2 regions of the Streptomyces sp. a15 genome follow, and region 2 is predicted to be linked to the other one. Evidence: predicted binding sites of a transcription regulator. Region 2 holds the regulator's gene; the other holds the start of a gene.
The links. The regulator HrcA, encoded in region 2, represses chaperone genes, less so after heat shock. The targets are predictions, from matches to a motif close to TTNGCACTCNGNNNNNCNGAGTGCNAA.
Positions count from the first base shown of each region.

Region 1: groL (chaperonin GroEL) is a predicted target of HrcA. The motif match lies at 3,178-3,204, and genes of this name have one in related genera.

Region 1 is NZ_JBWLKM010000012.1:53,245-67,638, reverse strand. It holds gene AC5P09_RS15500 (metallophosphoesterase family protein) at 1-71, opposite strand, end outside; gene AC5P09_RS15495 (NADH:flavin oxidoreductase) at 100-1,230, opposite strand; gene groL (chaperonin GroEL) at 1,426-3,051, opposite strand; gene AC5P09_RS15485 (cold-shock protein) at 3,372-3,578, opposite strand; gene AC5P09_RS15480 (MoaD/ThiS family protein) at 4,010-4,285, opposite strand; gene thrC (threonine synthase) at 4,370-5,680, opposite strand; SAM riboswitch class I at 5,699-5,857, opposite strand; gene AC5P09_RS15470 (glucosyl-3-phosphoglycerate synthase) at 6,045-6,989, shown strand; gene AC5P09_RS15465 (alpha,alpha-trehalose-phosphate synthase (UDP-forming)) at 7,102-8,520, shown strand; gene otsB (trehalose-phosphatase) at 8,540-9,415, opposite strand; gene AC5P09_RS15455 (DUF3263 domain-containing protein) at 9,558-9,794, opposite strand; gene AC5P09_RS15450 (ABC transporter substrate-binding protein) at 9,833-11,104, opposite strand; gene AC5P09_RS15445 (ROK family protein) at 11,221-12,165, shown strand; gene nagA (N-acetylglucosamine-6-phosphate deacetylase) at 12,270-13,376, shown strand; gene AC5P09_RS15435 (1-phosphofructokinase family hexose kinase) at 13,511-14,394, shown strand, end outside.
Region 2 is NZ_JBWLKM010000056.1:247-14,640, forward strand. It holds gene AC5P09_RS36665 (DUF3097 domain-containing protein) at 1-726, opposite strand, end outside; gene AC5P09_RS36670 (MBL fold metallo-hydrolase) at 758-1,489, opposite strand; gene hrcA (heat-inducible transcriptional repressor HrcA) at 1,651-2,667, shown strand; gene dnaJ (molecular chaperone DnaJ) at 2,668-3,807, shown strand; gene AC5P09_RS36685 (nitronate monooxygenase) at 3,896-5,014, shown strand; gene AC5P09_RS36690 (16S rRNA (uracil(1498)-N(3))-methyltransferase) at 5,011-5,751, shown strand; gene AC5P09_RS36695 (VOC family protein) at 5,776-6,171, shown strand; gene AC5P09_RS36700 (hypothetical protein) at 6,113-6,511, opposite strand; gene AC5P09_RS36705 (hypothetical protein) at 6,593-7,123, shown strand; gene AC5P09_RS36710 (S41 family peptidase) at 7,208-10,432, shown strand; gene AC5P09_RS36715 (histidine triad nucleotide-binding protein) at 10,566-10,919, shown strand; gene AC5P09_RS36720 (ribonuclease Z) at 10,926-11,831, shown strand; gene AC5P09_RS36725 (adenosine deaminase) at 11,852-12,844, shown strand; gene AC5P09_RS36730 (MFS transporter) at 12,857-14,191, opposite strand; gene AC5P09_RS36735 (IclR family transcriptional regulator) at 14,390-14,394, opposite strand, start outside.

The DNA of each region.
Region 1 (14,394 bases), on a different contig from region 2:
GCGTTGACGCCGTGCTTGTTGGGGGCGTCGGTGCGTTCCAGATGGGTGTCCGAGAGATGCAGTATCCGCATCTCCCGGACACTAGACGGGAGTTGCAGTTCAGGACAGCGTCTTCAGCGCCGCCGCGTCGTACGGCTTCAGCTCGTCGAAGCGGTCGGCGAGGATCTTCGCCGCCCACTGAGGGTCCTGGAGCAGCGCGCGGCCCACGGCGATCAGGTCGACCTCCTCGGCCTCCAGGCGGTCGAGCAGGTCGTCGATGCCCTTGACCGGGGCGCCCTCGCCCTGGAAGGACTTGATGACGTCGCCGTCGAGGCCGACCGAGCCGACGGTGATGACGGGCTTGCCGGTGAGCTTCTTCGTCCAGCCGGCCAGGTTGAGGTCGGAGCCGTCGAACTCGGGGAGCCAGTAGCGGCGGGTGGAGGCGTGGAAGGCGTCGACCCCGGCCGCGGCGAGCGGGGCGAGGATGGATTCCAGCTCCTCCGGGGTCTCGGCGAGGCGTGCGCTGTACGCCTCCTGCTTCCACTGCGAGTAGCGGAAGATGACCGGGAAGTCGGGCGAGACGGTCTCGCGGACCGCGGCCACGATCTCCTCCGCGAACTTCGCCCGGGCCACCGGGTCACCGCCGTAGGCGTCCGTACGGCGGTTGGTGCCCGCCCACAGGAACTGGTCGACGAGGTAGCCGTGGGCGCCGTGGATCTCCACGCCGTCGAAGCCGATGCGCTCGGCGGCCGCGGCGGCCTCGGCGAACGCGCCGATGACGTCGTCCAGGTCCCGCTGGGTCATCGCCTTGCCGGTGGGCTCGTCCGCGCCGATACGCAGGCCGGAGGGGCCGACGGCGGGGGCGTCGGCGTAGGGCGGCTGGCCCTGCTCGCGCACCATGCCGATGTGCCACAGCTGCGGCACGATGGTGCCGCCCGCCGCGTGCACGTCGGCCGCGACCTTCGCCCAGCCCGCGAGCTGCTCCTCACCATGGAAGCGCGGGATGCTGTCGCTCTGCCCCGCCGACTCGTGGCCGACGTAGGTGCCCTCGGTGACGATCAGGCCGACGCCCGCGGCGGCGCGGCGCGCGTAGTACGACGCCACGTCCGCGCCCGGGATACCGCCCGGGGAGAACGCGCGGGTCATGGGCGCCATCGCGATGCGGTTCGGGACGGTGAGGCCGTTGAGGGCAACGGGCCGGGACAGGACTTTCGCCGCGCGGGAGGTGAACTCGGAGGCGGTGACGGTCACGTGGAGGGCTCCTCTGGAGGTACCAGGCAGTATGTGCGTACGCATAGACAGTACGCACCTGCCAACCGCCCCGTCCGCCACGGCATTCCGCCCGCGCAGTGATCCCGGACACGCCCGAGGGCGGCACCCCCTGCCTTACGACAGGAAGTGCCGCCCTCGAAACGAACGGACCTGATCCGAGCCCTACGAAGAGGCTCAGAAGTCCATGTCACCGCCCGGCATGCCGCCGCCGGCCGGGGCAGCGCCCGCCTTCTCCGGCTTGTCGGCGATGACGGCCTCGGTGGTGAGGAACAGCGCGGCGATGGAGGCTGCGTTCTGCAGAGCGGAGCGCGTCACCTTCGCCGGGTCGATGATGCCCTCGGCGATCATGTCGACGTACTCACCGGTCGCGGCGTTCAGGCCGTGGCCGACGGGCAGGTTGCGCACCTTCTCGACGATGACGCCACCCTCGAGACCACCGTTGACGGCGATCTGCTTGAGCGGGGCCTCCAGGGCGAGCTTCACGGCGTTGGCGCCGGTCGCCTCGTCACCCTCGAGGTCCAGCTTCTCGAAGACCGAGGAGGCCTGGAGCAGGGCCACGCCACCACCGGCGACGATGCCCTCCTCGACGGCCGCCTTCGCGTTGCGAACGGCGTCCTCGATGCGGTGCTTGCGCTCCTTGAGCTCGACCTCGGTCGCGGCACCGGCCTTGATGACGGCCACGCCGCCCGCGAGCTTCGCCAGGCGCTCCTGGAGCTTCTCGCGGTCGTAGTCGGAGTCGCTGTTCTCGATCTCGGCGCGGATCTGGTTGACCCGGCCCTGAACCTGCTCGGAGGAGCCGGCACCGTCGACGATGGTGGTCTCGTCCTTGGTGATGACGACCTTGCGGGCACGGCCCAGAAGGTCGATGGAGGTGTTCTCCAGCTTGAGGCCGACCTCCTCGGAGATGACCTCGCCGCCGGTGAGGATGGCGATGTCGTTCAGCATCGCCTTGCGGCGGTCACCGAAGCCCGGAGCCTTGACGGCGACGGACTTGAAGGTGCCACGGATCTTGTTGACGACCAGGGTCGACAGGGCCTCGCCCTCCACGTCCTCGGCGATGATCAGCAGCGGCTTGCCCGACTGCATGACCTTCTCGAGGAGCGGGAGCAGGTCCTTGACGGAACCGATCTTGGAGTTGGCGATCAGGATGTACGGGTCGTCGAGCGACGCCTCCATACGCTCCATGTCGGTCGCGAAGTACGCCGAGATGTAGCCCTTGTCGAAGCGCATACCCTCGGTGAGCTCAAGCTCAAGACCGAAGGTCTGGGACTCCTCGACGGTGATGACGCCTTCCTTGCCGACCTTGTCCATCGCCTCGGCGATGAGCTCGCCGATCTGGGTGTCGGCGGCGGAGATGGAGGCCGTGGAGGCGATCTGCTCCTTGGTCTCGACATCCTTGGCCTGCTCGAGCAGGGCACCGGAGACGGCCTCGACGGCCTTCTCGATACCGCGCTTGAGAGCCATGGGGTTGGCGCCGGCGGCTACGTTGCGCAGACCCTCGCGCACGAGCGCCTGGGCGAGCACGGTCGCCGTGGTCGTTCCGTCGCCGGCGACGTCGTCCGTCTTCTTGGCGACTTCCTTGACCAGCTCGGCGCCGATCTTCTCGTACGGGTCCTCGAGCTCGATCTCCTTGGCGATGGAAACACCATCGTTGGTGATCGTGGGCGCGCCCCACTTCTTCTCGAGGACGACGTTGCGGCCCTTGGGGCCAAGGGTGACCTTGACGGCGTCGGCGAGCTGGTTCATCCCGCGCTCGAGACCGCGCCGTGCCTCCTCGTCGAACGCGATGATCTTGGCCATGTGAAGTGGTCCTCCCGGACAGGGGGTGGATTTCTCCGGACCGCGCTGGCGCCCGCGACGGACGGCCTGCCTGCCTCGTGGTTCCTTGCCCCACATGGCCTGCGGGCCTCACCGACCCGGTCCTCGTTGTCACTCTCACCTTCAGAGTGCTAACGCCAATGATTAGCACTCGCCCCTGTCGAGTGCAAGCGCCTCTCAGAGGTCGGCACCGCCGCGGGGACCCGGCGCCGGACATGCCGGAGGGCTCGTAACCCATGACTCCCCATGGGATACGAGCCCTCCGAAGAACAGAAGAACGTCGCTGTCAGTCGGCGCGTGCTTCAGCCGGTCGCCAGTCGGACCATGTCCGCCTGCGGCCCTTTCTGGCCCTGCGAGATCTCGAAATCAACCCGCTGACCTTCCTCCAGGGTGCGGTAGCCGTCCATCTGAATCGCGCTGTAGTGGACGAAAACATCCGCACCACCGTCGACCGCGATGAAGCCGTACCCCTTCTCCGCGTTGAACCACTTGACGGTGCCCTGAGCCATGCCTAACTCCCCTATTACTGGCCCTTGCACAGATCCACACTTCGCGGATCCGGGTCAGACCTCACCCCCCACATGGTTGGGGGCGTGCGCCGGAACGCGTCGACCGCGGCCGAATGTATCTGTCCAACTGCCGTCTGCAACAGGTCAATCGGACGAGAATTCTGGACGCGCACGGTCCGGAATGTGGTGAGAATTCACCCGAATTCGGGGCAAGTCGGGCCCCACAAAAAGCACAAAAGCCGCGAAAGAAGCACACACTTTGGCTACTTCTTGTCGGGTGCAAGGTTGAATTCAAGGGCTTACGACCCGCAGGTCGGCATCGCGTTCCCCAACTGTACCGCGCTCAACCATATTGAATTGCCCCCTCCGCTTCTCTCACGGAGGGGGCAATTCGTTGAACTCTCAGTAACCGGCGTTACCGACGGTAATGATCAGCCTCCGGCAACGGCCGGAATGATGGAGACGCCGGCACCGTCCGGGGTCGCGGTCTCCAGTCCCTGCTCGAAGCGGACGTCGTCGTCGTTCACGTACACGTTGACGAACCGACGCAGCTTGCCCTGGTCGTCGAGCACACGGGCGGCGATACCCGTGTGGTTCTTCTCCAGGTCACTGATGACCTCGGCGAGGGTGCCCCCCTCGGCGACGACCTCGGCCTTGCCGCCGGTGTAGGTGCGCAGGATGGTGGGGATGCGGACGGTAACGCTCACGATGTGACCTCCGGTCAGGTAAGCGCCCTGAAGGGGCGCGGGGAACTGCGCGACCAGCCCCCACCGGCCCGCAGACGAATGGAACTAAGCGAGACCAGCCTCACGGAACGACTCAAGGTTCGGACGAATGGTCGCAGTAAGCCCCGTCCCCGCCACCGCATCCAACGTCTTCAGCCCGTCGCCGGTGTTCAGCACGACCGTGGTCTTGGCCGGGTCCAGCAGCCCGTTCTCGATCAGCTTCTTCGCGACGCCGACCGTCACACCACCGGCGGTCTCCGCGAAGATGCCCTCGGTCCGCGCAAGGAGCTTGATCGCATCGACGACCTGCTCGTCGTTGACGTCCTCCACCGCACCGCCCGTACGCCGCGCGATGTCGAGCACGTACGGCCCGTCCGCCGGGTTGCCGATGGCCAGCGACTTGGCGATGGTGTTCGGCTTCTGCGGCCGTACGACGTCGTGTCCGGCCTTGTAGGCGACGGACACCGGCGAGCAGCCCTCGGCCTGCGCGCCGAAGATCTTGTACGGCTTGTCCTCGACGAGCCCGAGCTTGATCAGCTCCTGCAGGCCCTTGTCGATCTTCGTGAGCTGCGAGCCGGAGGCGATCGGGACGACCAGCTGGTCCGGCAGCTGCCAGCCGAGCTGCTCGCAGATCTCGTACGCCAGGGTCTTGGAGCCCTCGGCGTAGTACGGCCGCAGGTTGACGTTGACGAAGCCCCAGCCCTCGCCGGCCGGGTCGCCGATCAGCTCGGAGCAGAAGCGGTTCACGTCGTCGTAGTTGCCCTCGATGCCGACGAGCTCGCCGCCGTAGATCGCGGCCATGACGACCTTGCCCTGCTCCAGGTCGTGCGGGATGAACACGCAGGAGCGGAAGCCGGCGCGGGCCGCCGCGGCGCCCACCGCACCGGCCAGGTTGCCCGTGGAGGAGCAGGAGAGGGTGGTGAAGTCGAAGGCGCGGGCGGCCTCGATGGCCTGGGCGACGACGCGGTCCTTGAAGGAGTGCGTCGGGTTGCCGGAGTCGTCCTTGACGAAGAGCTTGCCGGCGTCGACACCCAGCTCGCGGGCGAGGTTGTCGGCCTTGACGAGCTTGGTCCAGCCGGGGTTGATGTTGGGCTTGTCCGCCACGTCGGCCGGGACGGGCAGCAGCGGCGCGTAGCGCCAGATGTTCGCGGGTCCCGCCTCGATCTGCTTGCGGAGCTCCTCCGTGTCGTATGCGGAGAAGTCGTACGCGATCTCGAGCGGGCCGAAACACTCCTCGCACGCGAAGACCGGGCCGAGGGGCACGCGGTGGCCGCATTCGCGGCAGCTGAGCGCTGCGGCGGGGCCGAGGTCGACGGGGGAGTCCGCGGGGACGTTCGCGGTGGTGTCCGTGGTGCTTGCAACAGTCTGCGCAGCCATGTGAGGCGAGGCCCTTTCTCCTCATCTTCCTCACGACGCATCTCGCCGTGAGACGGATTTGGCACCTTCCCTAGCCGGGGAGCCTCGCTAAAACGATCGTCACTGATCGCTACGAGACCGGCTGGAGGGTTGCCGGGGCTTCATCGGGCCGTATCCCTCTGCCCCTCTGGATGAGCGGTATGTAGTTGTTGATCGTTGAAACGGAACGCCGACCCCGACATGCGATGGTCATCAGCGTTGTTCAAGACTGTAACCGAAGGCCAGGACAGTTGAGATAGCCGTCCGAACCGCGAGATGGATCACATGTTCCACCAAGAGGCATGGATCACACGCTCGCCGAGAGAACGCAGAGGAGCCGCGCACCGTGCTGAATGAGGTCGAGCGTTGGCTGAGCACTCGCTCCTGGTCGAAGACCGATCGCCCGCTCCACAAGATCCTGGCAGCGAAACGCGCCACGCGACAGTCGGTCAGTGTCGTGCTGCCCGCGCTCAACGAGGAGGAGACGGTCGGTGACATCGTCGCCGTGATCCGTCACGACCTCATGCAACAGGTCCCGCTCGTCGACGAGATCGTCGTCGTCGACTCGGGATCGACCGACCGCACGTCCGAGGTGGCAGCCGCCGCGGGGGCCCGGGTCGTCCACCGCGACGACATACTCCCCCGCATACCGGTCGCCCCCGGCAAGGGCGAGGTGCTCTGGCGCTCGCTCCTGGCCACCAACGGCGACATCATCTGCTTCATCGACGCCGACCTGAAGGAGTTCTCCTCCGACTTCGTCTCCGGGATCGTGGGGCCGCTGCTCACCGAACCCGGGGTCCAGCTGGTCAAGGGGATGTACGACCGTCCCCTCGGCGGCGCTGCCGGTCAGGGCGGCCGGGTCACCGAACTGATGGCCCGCCCGCTGCTGAACATGCACTGGCCGCAGCTGGCCGGTTTCGTACAGCCGCTCGGCGGTGAGTACGCGGCCCGCCGCTCGCTCCTCGAACAGCTCCCCTTCCCGGTGGGCTACGGCGTGGAGCTGGGCATGCTGGTCGACGCCCTGCACCTGGTGGGCCTCGACGCGCTCGCCCAGGTCGACGTCGGGGTGCGCAAGCACCGCCACCAGGACGGCCAGGCACTGGGCCGCATGTCCGCCGCGATCTACCGCACGGCCCAGCTCCGGCTGGCCCGCGGGCACCTGATCCGTCCCTCCCTCACCCAGTTCGAACGGGGCGAGGACGGCTTCGAGCCGCGCACCTACTCCGTGGACACGGAGGAGCGGCCGCCGATGGTGGAGATCGCGGAGTACGCGCATCGAAAGGTCGCCTGACCGGGTGTGTTCCGGCATCCGAGGGCCGTACGAAGGCCGTACAGGGGCCGTATACGGCCCTCGGAGCCGCCCGAACGTTTGATTGTTTCCGGGCCGGGCTAGGTTGTGGCGTATGGCTTCAACGCAGGCTGCTCGGAGTGCTGAGGTACTCGTCGCGTCCAACCGCGGCCCGGTTTCGTACGAGGTGCGCCCAGACGGTACGGGCGGCTCGCTCCACGCCAAACGGGGTGGCGGCGGGCTGGTCTCGGGACTGTCCGCCATCGGGTCCGACGCGGGCACGCTGTGGGTGTGCTCGGCGCTCGGCGACGGCGACCGCGAGGCGGTACGGCGCGGCGTCGGCGAGCCGGGCGTCCGCATGCTCGACATCCCTGCCGACGTGCACGCCGACGCGTACAACGGCATCGCCAACTCCGTGCTGTGGTTCGTCCACCACATGCTGTACCAGACCCCGCTGGAGCCGGTCTTCGACGCGGAGTTCCGGCGGCAGTGGGCGTCGTACGAGACGTACAACCGCGCGTTCGCCCAGGCGCTGGCCGAGGACGCGACCGAGGGCGCGGCGGTCGTCGTGCAGGACTACCACCTCGCCCTGGTCCCGGGCATGCTCCGCGAGCTGCGCCCCGACCTGCGGATCGGCCACTTCTCCCACACGCCGTGGGCGCCGCCGGAGTACTTCCGGATGCTGCCGGACGACATCGCCGGCCAGCTCCTGCGCGGCATGCTCGGCGCGGACCGGCTGGGCTTCCTCACCCACCGCTGGGCGGACGCCTTCACCGCGTGCTGCAAGGAGTTCGTCGGGGGACTTGGGGACACGCAGATCGGCGTGCACGGGCTGGGCGCGGACGCGGACTTCCTGCGGAAGCGGGCGCACGAGGCGGACGTCGAGGAGCGGATCGGGTCGCTGCGGGCGGAGATCGGCGAGGCGCCGGACGGGACCGCGCGGAAGGCGATCGTCCGGGTCGACCGCACCGAGCTGTCCAAGAACATCGTGCGGGGCCTGCTCGCCTTCCGGCAGCTGCTCGACGACCACCCCGAGTGGCGCGAGCGGGTGGTGCACGTGGCGTTCGCCTACCCGTCCCGCCAGGACCTCGCCGTGTACCGGGAGTACATGGCGGAGGTGCAGCGGCTGGCAGACGAGATCAACGCGGCGTACGGCACGCCGGGCTGGACCCCGGTCCTGCTCCACCTGAAGGACGACTTCGCCCGCTCCCTTGCCGCGTACCGCCTCGCCGACGTGGCCCTCGTCAACCCCATCCGGGACGGCATGAACCTCGTCGCGAAGGAGGTCCCGGTGGTCTCCGACGAGGGGTGCGTGCTGGTGCTGTCGCGGGAGGCGGGGGCGTTCGAGGAGCTGGGCGAGGACGCGATCGCCGTCAACCCGTACGACGTGGTCGGGACGGCGGGCGCGCTGCACGCGGCGCTCATCATGCCGGCGGGCGAACGGGCCGAGCGGACGAAGCGGCTCACCGCGGCGGCGACGGCCCTGCCGCCGGCGCAGTGGTTCCTGGAGCAGCTGGGTGCGCTGAAGGCCTGATCCCGGAGGGAGTCAGGAGTCAGTCCCGACCGAGCCGCGTCGCGAGGGCCCGCAGCAGGCCTACGACCCCCTCCGGGCCGTCGACGACCACGTCCGCCCGCTCTCGCAGCTCGGCGACCTCGTCGCTGCCGCTGCAGACCAGCAGGCCCGGGGTGCCGTCGGAGCGGAGTTTGTCGACGGCGGCGAAGGCGGGGAGGTCGCCGAGGTCGTCGCCGGCGTAGAGGACGGACGTGGCGTCGATCTCACGGACGTACTCCAGGAGGGCGACGCCCTTGTCCATCCCCGGCGGACGGAGTTCGAGGACGAGCCGGCCGGGCTCGACAATCAGGCCGTGACGGGTGGCCAGCTCGGTGAGGGGATCGCGCAGGGCCTCGAACGCGGCCTGCGGATCGGCGGCCCGCCGGGTGTGTACGGCGACCGCGCGCCCCTTCTCCTCGACCCACGCCCCCTGCCCGACACCGGCCCCGCCGAGCACGCCCGGCAACTCGGCGAGGGCGGCGGCGACACCGGGGTGCGGGGCGGGGGCGCTGACGGTTCCCGTACGGGCATCCCAGCGCTCGGCGCCGTAATGCCCGAGGACGACGAGGTGCTCCAGCCCCGGAACCCCGGCGAAGCCCCCGTTCCGAACGGCCACCGCGGCCGGGCGGCCGGTGACCACGGCGACGGCGGCGACCTTCGGAGCGAGCGCGGCCAGCGCGGGTACGGCGTCCGGGTGCGCCCGGGCCTGGTCTGGATCCGCCACGATCGGGGCGAGGGTGCCGTCGAAGTCGACGGCGACGACCGCGCGCCCGGGCCTGGCGAGAAGGGCGTCGAGCCCGTCCCGCCCCGCCGGGGTCGCAGGCGTCGGCAGAGGGTCAGTGAGGTTCGGGTCTGTGGAGTCCGTGTGGCTGCCCATGAGTCGACCTTAACGGCGTATCCCTACCGCCTGGGGGCTCCGCCCCCAGCCCCCCGGACCTATGCCCACCCACCACCCGTCTCGGTGTCTTGAATGGTCACCTCTCGACCCACCGAGTCGAAGGCCGAAAGGGGCGGCGCTCCTACCGCTCCGCCCGCCGTGCGTCCCGTACCCGCCGCAACCGGTTCACCGTCACCGGGTCGAACGCCAACGCCCGCGCGTCGTCCAGCAACGCGTTCAGCAGCTGGTAGTAGCGCACCGGCGCCAGCCCCAGCTCCTCCCGTATCGCCCGCTCCTTCAGCCCGGGCCCGCTGAACCCACGCCGCTCCAGCGCGAGAATCTCCCGCTCCCTGCGATCCAGGTCCCGCTCCTCGTCCATACCCGCACGCTAGCCGCCAGCACTGACACCGGCACCCGTCACTCGGTGGTCTGCGCCGCCGCAGCCGTCGCCTGGAGCCGGCTCAGCACCGTCGCCGGGCTCCCGTTCGACGCCACGGCGGCCCCGATCCGCTGCTTCACGGCCGCGCTGACCCGCGCCCAGGACGTCTCCCCCACCGGATACGTCTCGGACAGCGGTAGCTCGTCGAGGAACGGCTTGAGGTCGGCGTCCTGCTTCGCCGCGCTCATGACCGCGGAGGCGGAGTTGGTGACCGGGAGCAGGTCGTACTCCCGGGAGAAGGCAAGGACGTTCTTCTCGCTGTAGACGAAGTCGAGGAAGTCGCCGATCTGTTCGGCGTGCCCGTTCTCCTTGAAGGCGGTCATCCAGTCGGCGACCCCCATGGAGAGCTTGCTCTCGCCGTCCTTGCCGGGCATCGGCACCATGCCGAACTTCACGCCCTTCTTGGCGGCCATCTTCATCAGCGAGGGGTGCCCGTTGAGCATGCCGACGTCCCCGTTCGCGAACGCGGCGAACGCGTCGGCCCGGTCGAGCTTCCCGGGCGCGACCGGCCCGGTCAGTCCCTTGGCGACGAGGTCGTTCTTCAGCCAGGTGAAGGTGCCGGTGTTCTCCGAGGAGTCGATGCTGTACGTGCCGAGCGTGTCGGTGTAACCGCCCCCGCCGCTGAGCAGCCACTGCATGGTCTCGGCCTGCGCCTCCTCCGGCCCGAGCGGCAGCGCGTACGGGTACTTCACGCCCTGGGCCTTCAGCGCCTCGGCGTCCGTGGCCAGCTCGTCCCAGGTGGTCGGCGGGGTGATGCCGGCCTCGGTGAAGAGGGTCTTGTTGTAGAAGAGCAGCCGGGTGGAGGCGGCGAACGGCATGCCGTACTGGACGCCGTTCACCTCGCCCGCGTCAGAGAGCTGGTGGATCCAGTCGGCCTGGACGGGTATGGAGACCAGGTCCTCGGCCTTGTAGAGCTCGTCCGCGTCCGCGTAGTCGGCGTACGCGCCGATCTGCGCCATGTCGGGCGCCTTGCCGGCGTCGACCAGTTCCTTGACCTTGCGGTCGACATCGCTCCAGGAGTACACGCTCACGTCGACCTGTACCCCGTCGTGCTCCGACTCGTACTCCTTGACCAGCGCGTCCCAGTACTTCTTCGAGCTGTTGGCCGTGCTGTCGCCGTAGTCGGCGGCGACCAGCTTCAGCGTCACCTCGCCCGAGTCCCCGGTGAGCCCGCAGCCCCCGAGGACCGCCGTCAGACCCAGTGCGGACACCGCCGCGATCGTTCCCGCCCTACCCCGCTGCACTGCCATCGCTCCAACATCGTCGATCATCGAAACTCTCGAAAGGTCATACATATTGCTCCCACAAGGTCTACACCACGTGAGTGGACTAGACCTCTTGAGGGTTCACGGGCCAGACTGTCCCCGTGAAACACGTCATCGCCCTCGATGTGGGCGGCACCGGGATGAAGGCCGCCCTCGTCGGGGCGAGCGGCGAGCTACTGCACCAGGCCCGCCGCGCCACCGGGCGCGAGCGCGGGCCGGACGCGGTCGTCGAAGGCATCCTCGGCTTCGCCGCCGAGCTGCGCGCGTACGGCATCGAGCGCCTCGGCGAGCCCGCGGCCGCCGCCGGCGTCGCCGTCCCCGGCATCGTCGACGAGGACCGCGGCATCGCCGCCTACTCGGCCAACCTGGGCTGGCGTGACGTACCCCTGCGCGAGCTGCTCGGCGAGCGACTCGGCGGTGTCCCGGTCGCCCTCGGCCACGACGTGCGCACCGGCGGCCTCGCGGAGGGCCGGATCGGCGCGGGCAAGGGCGCCGACCGTTTCCTGTTCGTGCCGCTGGGCACCGGCATCGCGGGCGCCATCGGTATCGGCGGCCGGGTGGAGGCGGGTGCCCACGGCTTCGCGGGCGAGATCGGTCACATCGTCGTACGGCCCGGGGGGACCGCCTGTCCGTGCGGGCAGCGCGGCTGTCTGGAGCGGTACGCGTCCGCGGCGGCGGTGAGCGAGGCGTGGGCGGCGGCCTGCGGGGACCCCGGCGCGGACGCGGCCGACTGCGCGAAGGCCGTCGCGTCCGGCGACCCGGAGGCCGTACGGGTATGGCAGGACGCCGTCGACGCCCTCGCCGACGGCCTGGTCACCGCCCTCACCCTGCTGGACCCGCGCACGCTCATCATCGGTGGCGGGCTCGCCGAGTCGGGGGAAACCTTGTTCACACCCCTGCGGGACGCCGTGCAGCGCCGGGTCACCTTCCAGAAACTGCCGTCGATCGTCCCGGCGGCCCTCGGGGACACCGCCGGATGCCTCGGTGCGGGCCTGCTGGCCTGGGATCTGCTCGACAACACGGACCGTACGGAGGTAACCGCCTGATGGCCAACGTCCCAGGGGCGCGGGGAACCGCGCGACCAGCCCCCCACCACCCGCAGACCGCGACCGGCGAAGGACCCACGATTCTCACCGGTGCCAAGGTGGTCATGCCCACAGGGACCGTCCAAGGCGGCCGGATCGTCGTCGAGGGCACCCGTTTCGCCGGTGCCGCCCCGGAGAACGCCCACCTCATCGACGTATCCGGCCACTGGCTTGTCCCCGGTTTCATCGACATCCACAACCACGGCGGCGGCGGAGCCTCCTTCACCTCCGGAACGGTCGACGAGGTCCTCAAGGGCATCCACACCCACCGTCTGCACGGCACCACGACCCTCGTCGCCTCCACGGTCACCGGTGACATGGACTTCCTGGCCCAGCGGGCCGGGCTGCTGTCCGAGCTGGCCGAGCAGGGCGAGATCGCCGGGATCCACTTCGAGGGGCCGTTCATCTCGCCGTGCCGCAAGGGCGCGCACTCCGAGGAGCTGCTGCGCGACCCAGACCCGGCGGAGGTCCGCAAGCTGATCGACGCGGCGCGGGGGAAGGCGAAGATGGTCACCCTCGCCACCGAGCTGCCCGGCGGCATCGACTCCGTACGCCTGCTGGCCGAACACGGCGTGATCGCGGCGATCGGGCACACGGACGCGACGTACGAGCAGACGGTGGAGGCCATCGAGGCCGGTGCCACGGTCGCCACCCACCTCTTCAACGCGATGCCGGCGCTCGGTCACCGCGCCCCCGGCCCGATCGCCGCCCTCCTGGAGGACGAGCGGATCACGGTCGAGCTGATCAACGACGGCACGCATCTCCACCCGGCCTCCCTCCAGCTGGCGTTCCACCACGCGGGCGCGGACCGGGTGGCGTTCATCACGGACGCGATGGACGCGGCCGGCTTCGGCGACGGGCGGTACATGCTCGGCCCGCTGGAGGTGGAGGTGGCCGACGGCGTGGCCCGCCTGGTGGAGGGCGGCTCGATCGCGGGCTCCACCCTCACCCTGGACCGCGCGTTCAAGCGGGCGGTGACGCTCGACGGGCTGTCGGTCGAGGACGCGGTCGCCGCGCTCTCCGCCAACCCGGCCCGCCTGCTCGGCATGGACGACACGGTCGGTTCCCTGGAGCCCGGCAAGGACGCCGACCTGGTGCTCCTGGACGCCGACTTCGACCTCAAGGGCGTGATGCGCCGCGGCGAATGGGTGGTCGATCCCCAACTGGGGTGATCTGTCCGTCTGTTGAGGACGCGGTTGTCCTGTCAAACTGGGAGGACCGTCGTCCGTTTGGCATGATCGCCCTCCGGACAGTCAGCCGGACGGCAAGCGCGTCCTGCGTTTCTCCTCGGGGGAGGACGAACCAGGTGATCCTCACGGTCACGCTGAACACCGCTCTCGACATCACCTATCGCGTACGGTCCCTGCGTCCGCACACCTCCCACCGCGTCACGGACGTGACCGAACGCCCGGGCGGCAAGGGCGTGAACGTGGCCCGGGTCCTCGCCGCCCTCGGCCACGAGGTGACGGTCACGGGCTTCGCGGGCGGCGCAACGGGACGGGCCGTACAGGACCGACTCACCACTGCGGACGGCGTGCTGGACGCGCTGGTCCCGGTCACCGGCGCCACCCGCCGCACGATCGCCGTCGTGGACGAACACACCGGCGACACGACCCAGCTCAACGAGCCCGGCCCGACGGTCACCCCGGCCGAGTGGTCCGCCTTCCAGGAGGCGTACGAGGATCTCGTCCCGTCGGCGTCCGCGGTGGCCCTGTGCGGCAGCCTGCCGCCGGGGGTGCCGGTGGGGGCGTACGCGGGACTCGTGCGGACCGCGAAGGCGGCCGGCGTCCCCGTCCTCCTCGACACGAGCGGGGAGGCACTGCGGCGCGGGGTGGCCGCCCGCCCCGACATCGTGAAGCCGAACGCCGACGAACTGGCCGAACTCACGGGCTCCCACGATCCGTTGCGCGCCACCCAGGACGCCCGCCGCCGCGGCGCCCGCTCCGTCGTCGCCTCCCTGGGCCCCGAGGGCCTGCTCGCCCTCACCCCAGAGGGCCGCTGGCGAGCCACCCCACCCACCCGAGTCCACGGCAACCCGACCGGCGCCGGCGACTCCACGGTCGCGGGCCTGCTCTCGGGCCTGGTGGAAGACCTCCCGTGGCCGTCCCGACTGGCCCGCGCGGTCGCCCTCGCGGCGGCGACGGTGGTGGCGCCGGTGGCGGGGGAGTTCGACCGGGGGGCTTACGAGGA
Region 2 (14,394 bases):
CCGCTTCAGGATCGCCTGCCATACCGCGCCCGTGTTTTCCGGCCAGCCCAGTGCCCGGCACACGCCCGTCTTCCAGTCCTGGCCGTGCGGGACGCGGGGCCAGGCCTCGATTCCGACGGCCGACGGCTTCACGGCTTCCCAGATGTCGATGTACGGGTGGCCGACGACGAGGGCGTGCTCGCTGGTCACCGACGCCGCGATACGGGACTCCTTGCTGCCCGGGACCAAGTGGTCCACCAGGACCCCCAGCCGGGCATCCGGCCCCGGCGCGAAGTCCTCGACGATGGACGGGAGGTCGTCGACGCCCTCCAGGTACTCCACGACCACGCCCTCGATGCGCAGGTCGTCGCCCCACACCTTCTCGACCAGTTCGGCGTCGTGCCGGCCCTCGACGTAGATGCGCCCGGCGCGGGCCACGCGCGCGCGGGCGCCGGGGACGGCGACCGAGCCGGAGGCGGTGCGGTTGGGGCGTACCGGAGCCTGGCCGGTGGGGCGTACGAGGGTCACCACCCGGCCCTCCAGGAGGAAGCCGCGCGGCTCCAGGGGGAACACGCGGTGCTTGCCGAAGCGGTCCTCCAGGGTGACCGTGCCCGCCTCGCAGCGGATCACCGCACCGCAGAAGCCCGTCCCCGGCTCCTCGACCACCAGGCCGGGCTCGGCCGGGACCTCGGGGGCCGGCTTGGGCTTCTTCCACGGCGGGGTCAGGTCCGGAGTGTACTGGCGCATTCGGATGACGATAGGAGGAGCTCGGCGGCGGTCACAGCGACACGCCGAAGCGGGCGGCCAGGGCGTCCCGCTGCGCCCGTACGAACGCCGCGTCCACCACCGCTCCGTGACCGGGCACGTACAGCGCGTCCTCGCCGCCCAGGTCCAGCAGCCGGTCCAGGGCGGCCGGCCAGTGGGACGGTACGGCGTCGGGGCCCGCCTGGGGTTCGCCGGACTCCTCGACGAGGTCGCCGCAGAACACCACCTCCGGCGAGCCGGGGACCAGCACCACGAGGTCGTGGGCCGTGTGGGCCGGGCCCACGTTCGCCAGCAGGACCTGGCGGTCGCCGCCCAGGTCGAGGGTCCACTCGCCGGAGACATGATGGCGGGGCAGGGCCAGGGCGTCGACCGCCTCGTCGGCCAGGCGCGCGTCGAGCCCGTTGCCCACCGCGTCCGCGCGCAGCTCCTCGCGGCCGTGCCGGGCGGTGAACACCGTGTCGATGCCGACCGCGCCGAACACCTTCGCCCCCGTGAACGCCGCCGCCCCGAAGACGTGGTCGAAGTGGGGGTGGGTGAGCGCGAGATGGGTCACACGGTGGCCGGCGAGCTCCTCCGCCTGCGCCCGCAGCCGCACCCCCTCCGCCAGGCTCGACCCGGCGTCGATCAGCAGGGCCGCGCCCGCCCCGACGACCAGCCCCGCCGTGCAGTCCCAGACCGGAAGCCGGCACCGGCCGACCCCGGTGGCCAGCCGCTCCCACCGCAGCTCTTCCCAAGTCACCGTCATACCGCGACGCTAGCGGGGAAGCCTCCTCGGGCACGACCTCGCAGGCCCGGCCTTGCCCCGGGCGTACCCGACAGCCGTACACTGGCCGGGGTGCGTTGGCACTCGGATGTGACGAGTGCCAGGCGGGGCGCCGAGGGGTCGACTTTCTGGAGGTGTGCGCGATGCTGAGTGAACGCAGGCTTCAGGTGCTGCGCGCCATCGTCCAGGACTACGTCGGCACCGAGGAGCCGGTCGGCTCCAAGGCGCTCACCGAGCGGCACAACCTCGGTGTCTCCCCGGCGACCGTGCGTAACGACATGGCGGCCCTGGAGGACGAGGGGTTCATCGCCCAGCCGCACACCAGCGCGGGGCGGATCCCGACCGACAAGGGCTATCGGCTGTTCGTCGACAAGCTGGCCGGCGTCAAGCCGATGACCGGGCCCGAGCGGCGCGCGATCCAGAACTTCCTCGACGGCGCCGTCGATCTCGACGACGTCGTGGCGCGGACCGTACGGCTGCTCGCGCAGCTGACGCGGCAGGTCGCCGTCGTGCAGTACCCGTCGCTCACGCGGTCGACGGTGCGGCACGTCGAGCTGCTGTCGCTGGCCCCCGCGCGCGTGATGCTCGTCCTGATCACGGACACGGGGCGGGTCGAGCAGCGGATGGTCGACTGCCCGGCGCCGTTCGGTGAGGCGTCGCTGGCCGATCTGCGGGCGCGGCTCAACAGCCGGATCGCCGGTCGCCGCTTCGCCGATGTGCCGCAGCTGGTGGAGGACCTGCCAGAGGGCTTCGACACCGAGGACCGCGGCACCGTCTCGACGGTGCTCTCCACTCTGCTGGAGACGCTCGTCGAGGAGAACGAGGAGCGGCTGATGATCGGCGGCACCGCCAATCTCACCCGCTTCGGACATGACTTTCCCCTCACCATCCGGCCCGTTCTGGAAGCCTTGGAGGAGCAGGTCGTGCTTCTCAAGCTCCTTGGCGAGGCGGGGGATTCGGGCATGACCGTACGCATCGGTCACGAGAACGCCTACGAGGGACTCAACTCCACTTCGGTGGTGTCGGTCGGCTACGGTTCGGGCGGCGAGGCAGTCGCCAAGCTCGGCGTGGTCGGACCGACCCGCATGGATTACCCGGGAACGATGGGAGCGGTACGCGCAGTGGCACGGTACGTCGGACAGATCCTGGCGGAGTCGTAAGTGGCCACGGACTACTACGCCGTTCTCGGCGTGCGCCGCGACGCGTCGCAGGAAGAGATCAAGAAGGCCTTCCGGCGGCTCGCACGCGAGCTGCATCCGGACGTCAACCCCGATCCGAAGACCCAAGAGCGGTTCAAGGAGATCAACGCCGCCTACGAGGTGCTGTCGGACCCGCAGAAGAAGCAGGTCTACGACCTCGGCGGCGACCCGCTCTCGCAGGCCGGCGGCGCCGGTGGCGCGGGCGGCTTCGGTGCGGGCGGCTTCGGCAACTTCTCGGACATCATGGACGCCTTCTTCGGTACGGCGTCCCAGCGGGGTCCGCGCTCGCGCACCCGGCGCGGCCAGGACGCGATGATCCGGCTGGAGGTCGAGCTCGACGAGGCGGCCTTCGGCACCACCAAGGACATCCAGGTCGACACGGCGATCGTCTGCACCACCTGCAGTGGTGAGGGCGCGGCGCCGGGGACCTCCGCGCAGACGTGTGACATGTGCCGCGGCCGCGGTGAGGTGTCGCAGGTGACGCGGTCCTTCCTGGGCCAGGTCATGACCTCGCGCCCCTGCCCGCAGTGCCAGGGCTTCGGCACGGTGGTCCCGACGCCGTGCCCGGAGTGCGCGGGCGACGGGCGGGTACGGTCCCGCCGGACCCTCACCGTCAAGATCCCCGCCGGTGTCGACAACGGCACCCGGATCCAGCTCGCCGGCGAGGGCGAGGTCGGGCCCGGTGGCGGTCCCGCCGGTGACCTGTACGTGGAGATCCACGAGCTGCCGCACTCGCAGTTCCAGCGGCGCGGCGACGATCTGCACTGCACGGTCACGCTGCCGATGACCGCGGCGTCCCTGGGCACCAAGGTCCCGCTGGAGACCCTCGACGGCCTGGAGGAGGTCGACATCCGCCCGGGCACCCAGTCCGGCCAGTCGATCCCGCTGCACGGCCGCGGCGTCACACACCTGCGCGGCGGCGGGCGCGGCGACCTCATCGTCCACGTCGAGGTCCAGACCCCGAACAAGCTGGACCCCGAGCAGGAGCGGCTGCTGCGCGAGCTGGCCAAGCTGCGGGGCGAGGAGCGGCCTCTGGGGCAGTTCCAGCCGGGGCAGCAGGGATTGTTCTCGCGGTTGAAGGATGCGTTCAACGGTCGCTGACGGGGCCGAGTTCTCGCCGGTGCCGTTGGCCTATGCCAGGCGGAAGGTTCGATTCGGACTTGTTCGGAGGACGTGACAACATGCCGTCATGTCCTCCGCACTGACCGATCTCTTCCCTTATCCGATCGTGCAGGCCCCCATGGCGGGCGGCGTCTCCGTGCCGACGCTCGCCGCGGCCGTGTCCGAGGCCGGCGGGCTGGGGTTCCTCGCCGCCGGGTACAAGACGGCCGACGGCCTGTATCAGGAGATCAAGCAGCTGCGGAGCCTCACGGCCCGCCCCTTCGGCGCGAACCTCTTCATGCCGCAGCCGGAGTACCCCGGTGCAAGCACCGGCTCCACCGGAGCGGCTGTCGCCGCACCCCCTACTGCGGCCGCCGTCGACGTGTACGCCCACCAGCTGGCCGGCGAGGCCGCCTGGTACGAGACGGAGCTCGGCGACCCGGAGAGCGGCCGCGACGACGGCTACGAGGCCAAGCTCGCGGTGCTGCTCGACAACCCGGTGCCGGTGGTGTCGTTCCACTTCGGTGTGCCGAGCCCGGACGTCCTGGACTCGCTGCGCCGGGCCGGCACCTTCACCCTGGTCACCGCGACCACCGCGGAGGAGGCCCTCGCCGTGGAGCGGGCGGGTGCCGACGCGGTGATCGCGCAGGGCGTGGAGGCGGGCGGCCACCAGGGCACGCACCGTGACATCCCGGAGACCGACGGCGCCGGCATAGGCCTCCTCTCGCTGATCGCGCAGGTCCGCGAGACCGTGACCATCCCGATCGTCGCAGCCGGCGGCATCATGCGCGGCAGCCAGATCGCCGCCGTGCTCGCCGCCGGCGCGAGCGCGGCCCAGCTCGGCACGGCGTTCCTCGCCACGCCCGAGTCCGGTGCGAGCGCCGTGCACAAGCAGGCACTGACCAACCCCCTTTACGTGCGTACCGAGTTGACCCGTGCCTTCTCCGGCCGCCCGGCCCGCGGACTGGTCAACCGCTTCCTGCGCGAGCACGGCCCGTACGCCCCCGCGGCCTACCCGGAGATCCACCACCTGACCTCGCCGCTGCGCAAGGCGGCCGCCAAGGCGGGCGACGCGCAGGGCATGGCGCTGTGGGCGGGGCAGGGGTACCGGATGGCCCGCGAACTGCCCGCCGGGCAGCTGGTGGAGGTGCTGGCGGCCGAACTCGGCGCCGCCGGGACAGCGTTGTCGCGCGGCGGGGCGCTGTGACGGCGCCGGTGTTCGTCGTCGAGCACTTCGACACCGACGACGCCGGGCGGTACGTCCTCGACGGCCCCGAAGGGCGCCACGCCGTCTCCGTGAAGCGGCTGCGGCCCGGGGAGAGGGTCGTCCTCACGGACGGTGCCGGGCGCCGGGCCGAGTGCGAGGTGGTCGGCACCGAGGGCAAGGACCGGCTGATCGTCCACATGGCCGACGTGTCCGAGGAACCTCCCCCGTCCCCCCGTATCACCGTCGTCCAGGCTCTTCCCAAGGGTGACCGGGGTGAGTTGGCCGTCGAGACGATGACCGAGACCGGCGTCGACGCGATCGTGCCCTGGGCGGCCTCCCGTTGCATCACGCAGTGGAAGGGCGACCGCGGTCTGAAGGCGCTCGGCAAGTGGCGGGCCACCGCCCGCGAGGCCGGCAAGCAGTCCCGCCGGGTCCGCTTCCCCGAGGTCGCGGACGCAGCGACGAGCAAACAGGTTGCGGCACTTCTCGCCAAAGCCGACTTCGCCGCCGTCCTGCACGAGAGCGGCACGGAGACCCTGGCCACCGCCGAACTGCCCGCCGAGGGCGAGATCGTGCTCGTCGTCGGCCCCGAAGGCGGCGTCTCCCCCGAGGAGTTGGCGCTCTTCGAGGAGGCGGGCGCGAAGGCCTACCGGCTCGGACCCACCGTGCTGCGCACGTCGACCGCCGGGACCGCCGCGACCGCCCTGCTCCTCGGCCGCTCCGGCCGCTGGTCCTGACCCCTGCCCTCGGGAGAACGGTTCATGGAACTCGCCCAGGTACGCCTGCTCGTCGGCGACTTCGCCGCCTGCTACCGCTTCTACGCGGAGGTCCTCGGCCTGAAGCCCCAGTCGGGGGCGGCCGAGGGGCCGTACGAGAAGTTCAGCCCGGCCGTCGGCTCCGCGGGAATCGCCCTCCAGGACCGGGACATGATGTCCGCGGTCCTCGGCGACGAGCTGGGCGACGGGGCCACCGGCCACCGCTCCCTGGTGGTGCTGCGCGTCGACGACCTGGACGCCTACTGCGCGCAGGTCACCGCCCGCGGGGCGACCCTCCTCTACGGACCGGCCGCGATGACCGACCGGATGCGGGTCGCGCACCTCAAGGACCCGGAGGGCAACCTGGTGGAGCTTCAGGAGTGGCTGCTGCTGCGCGGCTGACGGCCACGGCCGGCAGCAGGTCCCAGCCGTCCAACTCGCCGCCGCCGGACAGCAGTCCGCGCCTCGACGCCTCGTCGACCAGGGCGCGTACGACGCCGGGTTCGTTCAGGTTGGCGTAGTGGCCGTGGGCGTCGCTCACGCCGCCCGAGTGGCCGGGGTAGCCGCCGCCTGCGTCGCGTCCCTCGCCGGACCGGAAGACGATCCGGGTGCGGATGCCGTCGCGGTTCAGGCTGAGGGTCTCGCGGCAGGGCTCGCCGTCGCCGTGCCAGTGGCGGACGGTCCACAGGTAGACGGTCCGCTCGTCCACGACGAGCCTTCGCGGGCTGTGTTGCTTGCGCATCCGTCCACGGTAGAGGTGGGGCGCGCGGGGTGGCCATATGCGCTCTACCGCGACGGCCGGGGCGGTGGCAGGCTGCCGCGCATGGGGGCGTTGAGGAGGATTCGGCGTCGGTCGCGCGGGCGGCGGGTGGCGGCTGCGGTGGTGCTGGGCGGGCTCGCCGTGGGCGGGACGGTCGCCTGCGATCCGAGCGGACTGAACTCCGCGACCGTGGCGTACACGACCGACCAGACCGTGACGGACGAGCTGGAGCGGCAGAACGCGGATGTGCGCTGGCTCAACTGCACGGCTTCGTACGGCGACAGCGGCTCGACGCCCACGGCCACCGAGAACGCCGTCGCCGAGGTCGACTGCGAGGGCGAGACCGACGACGGCAAGGACATCACCGTCACCGGCAAGGTCACCCGCGCGGTCAGCGGCGCGTGTGTACGCGGGGACCTCACCGCGAAGATCGACGGCAAGGAGTGGTTCCACGTGGAGGGGCTGGGGAACTGCAACGCGCGGACCACCCCGCCCGTCAACAACCCGGACCAGCCGGGGCCGACGGTCACGGTGACCGTCACCAAGACCGTCTACTGCCAGAAGGCGCCGCAGTGCTGGCCGGACGGCAAGTGAGCCGCGGTCGAGGCGGTCGGGCGCGTGATCCAAACCTGGTTCAAACCCCTGTCCCCGGTCGCCGGGCGTGCATAGGGTGATCGGGTGACACAGTCAGCGACCGCCGCAACCTCAGCGTATTTCCGGTTCCCCCACCTGCACGGCGAGTTGGTCGCCTTCACCGCCGAGGACGACGTGTGGCTCGCCCCGCTCGACGGCGGCCGGGCCTGGCGGGTCAGTGCCGACAACGTGCCGGTCACCCACCCCCGTATCTCGCCCGACGGCACCACCGTCGCCTGGACCTCCACCCGCGACGGCGCCCCCGAGGTGCACATCGCCCCGGTCGACGGCGGACCGTCCAAACGCCTGACCCACTGGGGCAGTTCCCGCACCCAGGTGCGCGGCTGGACCGCGGACGGCGAGGTCCTCGCGCTCAGCACCTACGGCCAGGCCAGCCTCCGCCGCAGCTGGGCCCGCGCGATCCCGCTCGACGGCGGCCCGGCCACGACCCTGCCGTACGGACCCGTCGGCGATGTCGCCCACGGAGGTCCCGGCACGGTCCTGCTGTCCGCGCCGATGGGACGCGAGGCGGCCTGGTGGAAGCGGTACCGCGGCGGTACGGCGGGCAAGCTGTGGATCGACAGGGACGTCCGCGACGGGGAGGGTGCCGGGGAGTTCGTACGGCTGCACGAAGACCTGGACGGGAACATCGAGTACCCCGTGTGGACGGGGGACCGGATCGCCTTCCTGTCCGACCACGAGGGCACGGGCGCGCTGTACTCCTCCCTCGCCGACGGCTCCGACCTGCGGCGGCACACCCCACTCGACGGCTACTACGCCCGGCACGCGGCCGGGGACGGCACCCGGGTCGTGTACTCCTGCGCCGGTGAACTGTGGATCCTCGACGACCTCGACGGCGCCGAGCCCCGCCGCCTCGACGTGCGGCTCGGCGGGCAGCACACCGACCGGCAGCCGTTCACGGTGAACGCCACTCGCTGGTTCGGGTCGGCCGCCCCCGACCACACCGCGCGCGGCAGCGCGGTCGCCGTGCGCGGCGCCGTGCACTGGGTCACCCACCGCGCCGGACCGGCCCGCGCACTCTCCGCCGAACCCGGCGTACGGGCCCGGCTGCCGCGCACCTTCCGCGCCGAGGGCGAGGAATGGGTGGTGTGGGTGACGGACGCCGAGGGCGACGACGCCCTGGAGTTCGCGCCCGCCACCGGCCACGCGCCCGGTGCCACTCCGCGTCGCCTCGCCGCCGGGCAGCTGGGCCGCGTCCTCGGGCTGGCCATGGCACCCGACGGCAGCCGCGCCGCGGTCGCCGCGCACGACGGACGCGTCCTGCTCGTCGAACGCGAGACCGGCGAGGTCCGCGAGGTCGACCGCAGCGAGGAGGGCGACGTCTCCGGGCTGGTCTTCTCGCCCGACTCGGCCTGGCTCGCGTGGTCGCACCCCGGTCCCGGCCCGCTGCGCCAGCTGCGGCTCGCCAACACCACCGACCTGTCGGTCACCGAGGCGACCCCGCTGCGGTTCCGGGACTACGCCCCGGCCTTCACCCTCGACGGCAAGCACCTCGCCTTCCTGTCCAACCGCTCCTTCGACCCGGTCTACGACGAGCACGTCTTCGACCTGGCCTTCGTGGTCGGCGACCGCCCGCACCTGATCACGCTGGCCGCGACCACGCCCTCGCCGTTCGGCCCGCAGCGGCACGGCCGCCCCTTCGAGGCCCCCGACAAGGACGAGACGCCCGACAGCGAGGGCACCCCGGCCACCCGCATCGACCTCGAAGGCCTCGCCGACCGGATCGTGCCCTTCCCGGTCGAGGCGGCCCGCTACTCCAACCTGCGCGCGGCGAAGGACGGCGTGCTGTGGCTGCGGCACCCGGTGCGCGGGGTCCTCGGCTCCTCCCGGGCCACCCCGGACGACCCGGACCCGCACACCGAGCTGGAGCGCTACGACCTCGCCCAGCAGCGCATCGAGCACCTCGCCGTCGACGCCGACCACTTCGCCGTCAGCGGCGACGGCAAGCGGGTCCTGCTGTGGACCGACGGCCGGCTCAAGGTCGTCCCCAGCGACCGGCGGGCCTCGAACGACGACGACAGCGACACGAACATCACCGTCGACCTCACCCGCGTACGGCAGAGAGTCGACCCGGCGGCCGAGTGGCGGCAGATGTACGAGGAGACGGGCCGCGTCATGCGGGACCACTTCTGGCGCCCGGACATGAACGGGGTCGACTGGCCCGGCGTCCTCGACCGCTACCGTCCGGTGCTGGACCGGGTCGCCACCCACGACGACCTCGTCGACCTGCTGTGGGAGGTCCAGGGCGAGCTGGGCACCTCGCACGCCTACGTCGTCCCGCGCGGCGGCCACGGCGGCGGGCCCCGGCAGGGCCTGCTCGGTGCGGACATCTCCCGCCATGCGGACGGCACTTGGGTCATCGACCGCATCCTGCCGACCGAGACCTCCGACCCGGACGCCCGCTCCCCGCTCGCCGCCCCCGGTGTCGCGGTCCGCGCCGGGGACGCGATCGTGGCGGTGGCCGGGATGCCGGTCGACCCGGTGACCGGGCCCGGGCCGCTCCTCGTCGGTACGGCGGGCAAGCCGGTCGAGCTGACGATCTCGCCGTCCGGCGGGGGCGAGGTACGGCACGCGGTGGTCGTCCCGACGGCGGACGAGGAACCGCTGCGCTACCACGCGTGGGTCGCGGACCGGCGGGCGTACGTCCACGAGAAGTCCGGCGGCCGGCTGGGCTACCTCCACGTGCCGGACATGCAGGCGCCCGGCTGGGCCCAGATCCACCGAGACCTGCGGGTGGAGGTGGCACGGGAAGGGCTGGTCGTCGACGTCCGCGAGAACCGGGGCGGGCACACGTCCCAGCTCGTCGTCGAGAAGCTGGCCCGGCGGATCGTCGGCTGGGCCGTGCCGCGCGGGATGCGGCCGTACAGCTATCCGCAGGACGCGCCCCGCGGGCCGGTCGTCGCCGTCGCCAACGAGTTCTCCGGGTCCGACGGGGACATCGTCAACGCGGCGATCAAGGCGCTCGGGATCGGGCCGGTGGTCGGGACGCGGACGTGGGGCGGGGTGATCGGGATCGACAGCCGGTACCGGCTGGTCGACGGGACGCTGATCACGCAGCCGAAGTACGCGTTCTGGCTGGAGGGGTACGAGTGGGGGGTCGAGAACCACGGCGTCGACCCGGACGTGGAGGTCGTGCAGCGGCCGCAGGACTATGCGGCGGGGCGGGATGTACAGCTGGACGAGGCGGTTCGGCTGGCGTTGGAGGCGTTGGAGTCGGCGCCTGCCAAGGAGCCGCCCACGTTGCCGTGACCGTCCCTGGGGGCTCCGCCCCCAGACCCCCGGCCTGCGCCCACCCACCACCCGACTCGGTCGGACAAGAGGCGGGCCTCTACCTCGATAGCATGCCCCTATAGGAGATCACCGGCGTGAAGGAGGCACACGCATGGCAGGGGAACCTCAGGACGACTGTCTGTTCTGCAAGATCGTCCAAGGGCACGTCCCGGCGACGATCGTCCGTGAGACCGACACGACCGTCGCGTTCCGGGACATCAACCCCCAAGCGCCCACCCACGTCCTGGTGATCCCGAAGGCCCACCACAGGGACGCCGCCGCGCTCGCCACCGCCGCCCCGGAGCTCGCCGCCGACGTGCTGCGCGAGACCCAGGCCGTCGCCGACGACGAGAAGCTGGAGAGCTACCGCATCATCTTCAACACCGGCAGCGGCGCCGGGCAGACCGTCTGGCACGCCCACGCGCACGTCCTCGGTGGCCGCGGCCTCGAGTGGCCCCCCGGGTAACTCGACGTGTCCGTACGTGAACTGGTGGTCCTCGGCACCGCGAGCCAGGTCCCGACCCGGCACCGCAATCACAACGGCTACCTGCTGCGGTGGGACGGCGAGGGCATCCTGTTCGACCCCGGCGAGGGCACACAGCGGCAGATGCTGCGCGCCGGGGTCGCCGCGCACGACCTGAACCGGATCTGCGTCACGCACTTCCACGGCGACCACTCGCTGGGCCTCGCCGGAGTCATCCAGCGCATCAACCTCGACCGGGTCCCGCACGAGGTGACCGCCCACTATCCGCGCTCGGGGCAGCGGTTCTTCAACCGGCTGCGGTACGCCACCGCCTACCGCGAGACGGTCGAGCTCGTCGAGGCGCCGGTGAGCGCGGACGGGGTGATCGCCGAACCGGGCGGCTACACCCTGGAGGCCCGCAAGCTCTCCCACCCCGTCGAGTCCTACGGCTATCGCCTGATCGAGCCCGACGGCCGCCGCATGCTGCCCGACCGGCTCGCCGCGCACGGCATCAAGGGCCCGGACGTCGGCCGCCTCCAGCGCGACGGTTCGCTGGACGGCGTCTTGCTCGACGACGTCAGCGAGACGCGGCGCGGCCAGCGGTTCGCGTTCGTCATGGACACCCGGCTGTGCGACGGCGTGCACGCGCTGGCCGAGGGCTGCGACCTGCTGGTCATCGAGTCGACCTTCCTCGACGCGGACGAACAACTGGCCGTCGAGCACGGCCACCTGACGGCCACTCAGGCAGCGCGCGTCGCGCGGGACGCCGGCGTACGGCATCTCGTGCTCACCCACTTCAGCCAGCGCTACTCCGAGCCGGACGAGTTCGAGCGGCAGGCGCGGGCCGCCGGGTTCGAGGGGGAGCTGACGGTCGCGCACGATCTGCTGAGGGTGCCGGTTCCGAAGCGTCGGTGAAACCCCCGTACCATGCTTCGATGTCCCTCCCCAAAGCTGAACTGCACCTCCATATCGAAGGCACCCTGGAGCCGGAGCTGGCCTTCGAGCTGGCCGCCCGCAACGATGTCGAGCTGCCGTACGCCGACACGGACGAGCTGCGCAAGGCGTACCAGTTCGAGGACCTCCAGTCCTTCCTGAACCTGTACTACGAGCTCATGGCCGTGCTCCGCACCGAGCAGGACTTCGCGGACCTGGCGAACGCCTACCTCGCCCGCGCCGCCGCGCAGGGCGTGCGGCACGCGGAGATCTTCTTCGACCCGCAGGCGCACATCGCGCGCGGGGCCGGCATGGGGACGGTCGTCGAGGGGCTGTGGCAGGCACTGGGGAACAGTGAGTCAGCGCACGGCGTCTCCACTCAGCTGATCATGTGCTTCCTGCGGGACGAGTCCGCCGAGTCGGCGCTGCAGACCCTGGAGGCGGCGAAGCCGTATCTCGACCGGATCGTCGGCATCGGGCTGGACTCGGCCGAGGTCGGGCATCCGCCGGTGAAGTTCCGGGAGGTGTACGAGGCTGCCGCCGCGCTCGGGCTGCGGCGCGTGGCGCACGCCGGTGAGGAGGGGCCGCCGGAGTACATCACCGAGGCCCTGGACATACTCGGCGTCGAGCGGATCGACCACGGGCTGCGGTGCATGGAGTCCCCCGAACTGGTCGAGCGGCTCGTCCGGGACCGCGTCCCGCTGACCCTCTGCCCCCTCTCCAACGTCCGGCTGCGTGCCGTCGACGTCCTCGCTGAGCACCCGCTGCCCGCGATGCTGGAGGCCGGGCTGCTGTGCACGGTCAACTCCGACGACCCGGCCTACTTCGGCGGCTACGCGGGCGACAACTTCGACGCCGTACGCCAGGCGCTGGGTCTCGGTGAGGACCGGCTGCGTGAGCTGGCCCGCAACTCCTTCGTCGCGTCCTTCCTGGAGCACGACGAGGAGCGGCGGGCGCGGTATCTGGCGGAGGTGGAGGCGTACGAGTTCCCGTAGGCCGTCGGTCTGTCAGGACCCCGGTGCGGCGGTGCCCGCCTGCCGGGGTCCTGCCGTGTCGTAGGACTGCCGGGCAGGGACGGCCGGGGCGTCGATCGGGATCTCCACGACCGGCTGTTCGGAGAGACCCGCCTGCGGGAGCGCGTCCGCCGGGGTCCCGGTCGAGGCGGCGACCACGGCGGCCGGGGTGCCGCCCCGGCGGCGCACCGCGCCGGTGAGCAGGGGGCGCCCGCCGGTGTGCAGAGCCACAGCGGTCATCGGGAGGGTGACGGCCAGGAGCCCGAGGGCGAGCAGCGCGCCCATGGCCGGGAAGCCGGCCTCGGCGGCCAGCAGACTGCCGATGAGGGGACCGGCCGCTGTCCCGAGCGAGGACGCGGAGCCGACGAGTACCGCCCAGCGGCCGCGCGGATCGAGGGAGGCGGCGAGGCCGATGACGTACGACAGGACGATCGGGTAGAGCGTGTTCCAGGCGATCTCGCCGGCCGCGAAGGTCGGCAGGTCGGTGGCGGAGGCGCTCAGCGCGATGCAGCCGGCGATGAGGACGGTGCCCGCGCCGACGGGCAATGCCCGGCCGAGTCGCGGCCCGAGCGCGCCCGCGCCGATCACCCCGAGGAGCCCGGCGCCCAGCGCGACGGCGAAGACGACACCGACGGTCGCCTCCGTCAGATGCGCCTGCGTGAGGCCGATCCGGCCGCTGACGCCCCACAGGGAGTTCTGCGCGAGCGACCAGAAGAGCATGGCGACGGCGAGGACGAGACCGGCGCGCAGGTGGGGCAGCGGGTCCTGGTTCCGGCGGGCCTGCCGGGTGGCGGCCGTACGGACCGGGAGGCGGCTCGTCAGGGGCCAGACGGCGGCCGCGGTCAGGGCGATCGCGGCGAGCGGCAGTCCGTGGGCGGGGCCGAGGTGCGGGACCGTCAGATAGACCGTGCCCGCGAGCGCGGAGACGCTCAGCAGGCCCAGTGTGGTCGTGCGGTGCGGATCCGGCTGGGCGGCGATCCCGGTGGCGGCGACCGTGGTGGCCGTACCGGAGCCGAAGCCGCCGAGCAGGGCGCCCGCGACCACGGCCGGGACGGAGGCGGTCAGGGCGGCGGTGCCGTAGCCGACGAAGGCCAGGGCCAGTCCGGCGCGGGCCAGGGTCCGGGCGCCGATCCGCTCGACGCGGGAGGCGAGCAGGAAGCCCGCCGACGCCGAACTCAGCAGCAGGGCACTGCCGATGGCGCCCGCCTGCGTGGCGGACAGCGGAAGCCCCGAGTCGAGCCTGCCGACGGTGGTCGGGAGGAGGTACGGGGCGAGGTACCCGGCCGTGAAAAGGGCAACGAGGGACCAAGGGGTGGTGCGGGCGAACACGGGCGTTCCCAGGGCATGCGAAAGAAGCGGCTCAGAAAGGGGGTGGGCGACGACCGTCGACGGACAGGAACGCGCGGGCAATTTGTATCAAGCACGTGGTTCGGGAAAGAAGCCGGGGGCATGTGATGTGGCACACGTTGTGTTTGGGGTGGGTGAGGTCGGGTAGGTGAGGGCCTTTTCCTGGCTCCGGTGTCCCCGCTAAC